DNA from 2 places in the Bacillus sp. GbtcB14 genome. Region 2 is predicted to be linked to the other one. Evidence: riboswitches for the same ligand, from Rfam matches in the RefSeq annotation. Region 2 holds a riboswitch; the other holds the start of a gene.
The links. A riboswitch is a leader RNA that binds a small molecule or an ion and turns the genes downstream of it on or off. The one in region 2 is predicted to bind cyclic di-AMP.
Positions count from the first base shown of each region.

Region 1: another riboswitch for cyclic di-AMP. It lies ahead of KVT31_RS07120 (APC family permease); the one in region 2 lies ahead of KVT31_RS09080 (hypothetical protein).

Region 1 is NZ_JAGXJT010000002.1:424,342-427,558, reverse strand. Features, by position in the region: gene panE (2-dehydropantoate 2-reductase) at 1-633, shown strand, start outside; gene KVT31_RS30580 (hypothetical protein) at 688-816, opposite strand; cyclic di-AMP (ydaO/yuaA leader) riboswitch at 957-1,102, shown strand; gene KVT31_RS07120 (APC family permease) at 1,247-3,073, shown strand.
Region 2 is NZ_JAGXJT010000003.1:12,869-16,085, reverse strand. Features, by position in the region: gene kdpF (K(+)-transporting ATPase subunit F) at 1-15, opposite strand, end outside; gene KVT31_RS09090 (SipW-dependent-type signal peptide-containing protein) at 12-116, opposite strand; cyclic di-AMP (ydaO/yuaA leader) riboswitch at 211-356, opposite strand; gene KVT31_RS09085 (hypothetical protein) at 618-848, opposite strand; gene KVT31_RS09080 (hypothetical protein) at 865-1,251, opposite strand; cyclic di-AMP (ydaO/yuaA leader) riboswitch at 1,345-1,492, opposite strand; gene thiD (bifunctional hydroxymethylpyrimidine kinase/phosphomethylpyrimidine kinase) at 1,984-2,805, opposite strand; gene thiF (thiazole biosynthesis adenylyltransferase ThiF) at 2,812-3,217, opposite strand, start outside.

The sequences.
Region 1 (3,217 bases), on a different contig from region 2:
GCTCATGTATCACTATTACAAAAAGAATTTGGCGTGGAGAAAGTGATTGGCGGTTTATGCTTTATCGAGACGACGTTAAACGATCAAGGAGAAATTGTACAAACTAGCGCTGCCAATAGACTTCTGTTTGGAGAAATGAAGCCTCAAGATTCAGAGAGAATAAAGCATATTGCTAAAGCATTTGCAGGTACGAAATCTAGTTTTGTTTTAAGTGAAAATATTACACAAGATATGTGGCATAAATATTTATTTATTACTGTAATGTCAGGTGTGACAACATTAATGCGTGCACCAATAGGACCGATTCGCGAAAGTGAAGGTGGACGTGATTTTATCCAAAACTTATTTGAAGAATGTGTGCAAATTATGAAATATATAGGGGCACCAGTTAAGGAAGATATTGCCCAGGAACATATGAAAACAATTGATAAAATTTCGTATGATATGAAGTCATCGATGCAGCGGGATATGGAAAAAGGTTCGTCTATTGAAGGGAAGCACTTACAAGGATATTTACTAGATGCAGCAGAACAATTTTCTATAGAAGCGCCGTTATTGGGTGCGGTATATCAAAATTTAAAGGTGTATGAAGAAAGGACCTTTAACAAATCAGCAATAGAATTGGATGTATGAAAAAATAAAAAAGAAAGCAATATATAAGTGTATTGCTTTCTTTTTTATGACAACTTATTTATTTCTTTTCGTTCTATCTGTCAAATTTATTTCCTGTTCACGTTTATCGTATAATTGATTAATTTCATTTGCTAATGCATCTAAATAGGAATCGGAAAAAATAGGCTTCTTTTCTTTAGACATATGGGTCTCCTTTATCGATTTTTTAATATTCATTATGTATATTTATCAGCGGATTATGCGCAATCATTTTAAATTTTTTCTTTTTCAAAATTTTTGTTTACATTTTGAAAATAAAGGAGTATTATAATCCACAGTTTCAATTTTCTAAATCGCTGAAACCGCATGGTACGGGGGACCCGTTCTTATGGATTATTACTTAATCCAATGGGGTGAATCCTTAAAAAGGTAGGGCTACTCATAGGCCCGAATCCGACAGCTAACCTCGTAAGCGTTATATTGAGAAGGAAGGTGGAGCTTGTGCGACAAAAAAAATAATGTCTACAAGTCTATTTCGTTATGGCTTGTAGACATTTTTTGTTTTCTGAAAAAATAGTTTATCCGCTGTAACTAGCAGAAAAGTTCGTACAAAATTATTGGAGAGTGGACAGCAGTGGTTTCATCAATCAAAAGATTTTTAATTGGAAGGCCGTTAAAATCAACTGAGTTAGGAGAGCAAAAGCTTAATAAAACGAAGGCGCTAGCCATTTTATCTTCTGACGCATTGTCATCGGTCGCATACGGACCAGAGCAAATATTAATCGCATTAGCAGGTCTTGGAGCAATAGCTTATTGGTATTCCATTCCGATAGCTGTTGGGGTATTAGTGTTATTAACTGCTCTTATTTTATCTTATCGCCAAATTATTTTCGCTTACCCGCATGGCGGAGGAGCGTATGTTGTATCAAAAGAAAATTTAGGGATGAATCCAGGGTTAATAGCTGGAGGATCTTTATTAGTCGATTATATTTTAACTGTTGCAGTAAGTGTGTCTGCAGGTACAGATGCGCTCACGTCTGCTTTTCCTAGCTTACATGCACATAGTGTAATTATTGCAGTTGTATTTGTTATATTAATTACGATATTAAATTTAAGAGGGGTAACGGAATCAGCTTCCGTTTTAGCATATCCTGTTTATTTATTTGTTCTAGCACTATTTATATTAATTGGGGTAGGGATATACAATATTTTAACTGGTCACGTGTCGCAGGCCTTACACACGCCGATTGGAACGCCAGTTGCAGGCATTAGTTTGTTTTTACTGTTACGAGCATTTGCTTCAGGAAGCTCTGCCTTAACAGGTGTTGAGGCGATTTCTAACGCAATTCCGAACTTTAAGGATCCTGCACCTAACAATGCAGCGAAAACATTGCTTGCAATGGGGGCATTACTTGCAGTTTTATTTTCAGGAATTGTCTTTTTAGCTTATTATTATGGAATTAATCCAAGTAAAGAAGTAACAGTTGTTTCACAAATTGCTGAACAAACATTTGGACGTAATTTCATGTACTATTTCATACAAGGTACAACAGCTTTAATATTAATTCTTGCTGCTAATACAGGGTATTCTGCATTTCCGCTATTAGCAGTTAACCTTGCGAAAGATAAGTTTATTCCGAGAATGTTTACGATTAGAGGAGACCGCCTAGGCTACTCAAACGGTATTATTATACTTGGAATCGCTTCGATTATTTTAATTGTAGCTTTCCAAGGACAAACAGAACATTTAATCCCGTTATATGCAGTAGGTGTATTTATTCCATTTACACTTTCTCAAAGTGGTATGGTATTAAAATGGCTTCGTGAAAAACCTGAAGGATGGGCTTTGAGATTAACGGTCAATTTAATTGGTGCAGTTATTAGTTTTATCGTAATGAGCATGTTCTTTTTAACTAAGTTTGCACAAGTTTGGTCGATCCTTATTTTCTTACCTGCCATCATCTTCTTGTTCCATAGAATTAAGAAGCATTACGATGCAGTGGGTGATCAATTAAGTTTAAAAACTTGTGAACCACTTGTTCCAATTGAGGGAAATGTAATTGTCGTTCCTGTAGCGGGTATGACTCATGTGGTGGAAAATTCATTGAACTATGCGAAGGCTCTTTCTGCAGATCAAGTTATCGCTGTATATGTTGCTTTTGACAGAGAAGAAGAAAAGAAATTTGAAGAGAAGTGGAAGAAGTGGCAACCTGAAGTAAGACTTGTTACCTTACATTCTCATTATAGAAGTATTATTCAACCGCTAACAAAGTTTATTGATACAGTGCAATATAAAGCGAGTGAATCAAATTACCGAGTTACGGTCGTTATACCACAGTTCATACCGAAAAAAGGTTGGCATAACATTCTTCATAATCAATCTAGTTTACTCATACGTGCGTATTTACTCTATAAAAGAAATGTTGTTATTACGACAGTTCCATATCATTTGAAAAAATAAGAAGATTTTTAGGGATAGCTTCAAGAAATTGAAGCTATCCCTTTTATGTATATACTATGCATAATTGCATACGGGTTCAAAAGATATATTAGTATAATTTTATCGATTGTAAGTAAGTAGTGTTTTTTGTTGTTACATATGGAT
Region 2 (3,217 bases):
TAAGGCAATCGTCATGATTGCTTCCCTTCTTTCACAACTTTATCTGACCAACTTGCAAGACTTGCCATCGATGCGACTAACACAACAAAAATCCCGATCATTACAACATCTAACATAGATATCCCTCTCTCTTGTAAAAATTTACCATTAAACAATCAAAAAAAGAACACTAAGCTCTACTTAGTGTTCGAAATGAACAACACAAAGTAAACCTCCTCTCTAAACGCTTACGAGGTTAGCTGTCGGATTCGGGCCTAAAGAGTAGCCCTACTTTCAAAACTGAAAGATTCACCCCAAGTGACGATGCACAAAATTGGTTCCCCCGCTCCATTTCTGGAACTCAGCGATTTTAGGTTTTTTTGGAAATTTTATGAATGATTTATGAGAGTAAATATACTCCTCTATATTTAACTTGTAAAGAGGCAAATTACTGAAAATAAGAAAATATCCATCTATTTAAACGCTTACATTGAGTGTTATTAATATTCTTTCATCTGTTTTCTCGCCTTTTCTTTCTTTTTCACAGAAATAACCTTTTAAATACGAAATCAAAAGAGCGAATGACATGAAGTGCATGGCTTGTTGCACTCAGCATTCGCTCTGTTTTCATTCACTATTTATTCCCCTCGTAAAAAAGCGCGTAAATTTCTCCCGCGAATATAAACTTGTGCTAATTCTACATGTAACTGTTCATATTCGTTAATATCCGTCTCTAAATATAAATTGTCCTTTGATGGTAATATAATATATGGCCTTGGAAACAGAGGATCAATCTGGATCAATTCTTGAACTCGCTCTACTGATACCGCCCAACGATTCGCTATATCTCCTAGTAGCAACACTTTCATCTTCCTCTCCCTCGCCCTATTCAAAAAATAAAAAAGAAATATTATCACAATTCGTAAACACGACAAATTTAGCTCCAATTGTTTCATAGAGCCTCGCTGGATATCGTTTATTCCTTGTAACAACAGTAATAGGTGCTTGAACAGAATAGCGAATGTGTTCTGTGAAGAAACTAACGATTGGAAGTTCATCTCCTAATAAAATCACCTTCTTAATACACTCACAAATACTAGTAAAATCTTGCTCCTTACTACAACTATACGTCCAATCAAATCCACAATCCCTAACTTCAGCCGCTATCTCTTCATTTGCTGTAAAAATAATTAACTCATGTTGAAATGCAACTAAATCTCTTAAACTGTTTACCTTACTTTCTCCTCCAACACAAATAAGTGTTAGTTCCATGTACCTCATCCTCCTTAGCATAAAAGAACTCAAACATAGATTGATATTCCCCTATACTAATCAGACCGATGAAGTGATGTATCCATCATGGCACCGTCCTCTCTCAAGACGCTTACGAAGTTAGCTGTCGGATTCGGACTTTGAGAGTAGCCCTACTTTCAAAATTGAAAGATTCACCCCGAGTGACGACGCACAAATTGGTTCCTCCGCTCCATATATTTGGACTCAGCGTATTACAAAAAATGTATTCTGGCTGATATATTACTCTTGTATTTGGAAAAAGTAAACAATAAATATTTACATTCAATAGGAATTTTCATTAATCATATTGTAATAATACTAGATAAAGAAATGATTAAAAATTAAAGGTGAAATGAGGATGGTATATGACCGAGGATAAAAAGAAAAATTTTATTCAAATAATAACTATTCTAGGAAATTCGTCACTAATAATTCTAGCGATATTGGTTACTATTCCTAGTTATACTGAATTCCGCACCACATTAGAAATCATTTTTTTACTTTCTTGTTTGTTATTAATTTATAGTAAATACTTAAGTAATAATAAGAAAGCTATGATTCCATACATTATATTTTTAATATTAATATCATCACACCTTGTATATACTTTACTCATCTAAGAAGGCACATTTAAACAAGCTAAACCAATCAAATAATCCCTATTAATATTTATAACCAGTGAGGGTATATCCCCACTGGTTAAATTTTCACTTATGCTTGTACTTCATTCAATTTATAAGCAAAATGATTCGTTGGTCCATGACCACTTCCAATATTCAACGGCTCTTCAATCGCTATACTAATAAATCGTTTTGCCTCTTGAACTGCCTCTTCAATTGAATACCCTTTAGCAAGTCCTGCTGTAACTGCAGACGCGAATGTACATCCGCTTCCGTGCGTTTGCTTCGAAGGAATTCGTTCACATCTAAATTCAATAAACGCTTCTCCATCAAAGAGTAAATCAATTACTTCATTACCTTGATATTCTGCATGTCCGCCCTTCATAAGCACATATTTAGCACCTAATTCGTGCAATACTTTCGCAGCTTCTTTACTATCTTCTATATTTTGAATCTCCATCCCAGTTAACACTTCTGCTTCCGGAACATTCGGTGTTACAACAGTTGCTACTGGTAATAAATATTCTTTTAATGCTTGTACTGCTTCTTGTTGTAATAGTGATGCACCGCCCTTAGCAATCATAACAGGGTCTAGTACAATATTATTCCAGCCAAATTTATTAATATGTTCTGCTACAATTTGAATAATTTCACTGCTAAATAACATTCCTAATTTCACAGCATCTGGTGTTAAATCCGTACCAATTGAATTCAGCTGTTCCGTAATACCTTCTAACGGAACTGGATATACCCCTTGAACGCCAAGCGTATTTTGAGCAGTAATTGCCGTAATAGCCGTCATCCCATACACACCAAGCTCTTGGAATGTTTTTAAATCTGCTTGAATACCAGCACCGCCACCACTATCAGATCCTGCAATTGTTAAAGCTTTATTTACTTTCATCCCACTCATCCTTTTCTACCCAAAATAGCGATGATAAATTGTTTTTGCTTCGCTTATATCTTTCGTTCCATGTACGAGTACACGACCATCTTTAAAAGCAACTAATCTCTTTTCTCCCACAGAAAATGATAATAAATATGGATTTACATTTAAATCATTCACACGATCATTCAGCAGCTCTTTGTATCGTTCAAAATCCATTTCCTCTTTATGAGGTGGTCTAATTTGAACTGTATTTCTCCCGCATAAAACTGCTGTTTTCGATGTATTTTCTTTATTTAAATACGGGTATATCGCATTTTCTCCGCACGAAGGACAATTGTGTTTACGAAGTTTTTGCACATTCATACATGAATATTCATTCTTCCACATATCAAACGATACAAGTCCATCTCGAAGTGATTCATAATCTTCTACTAGC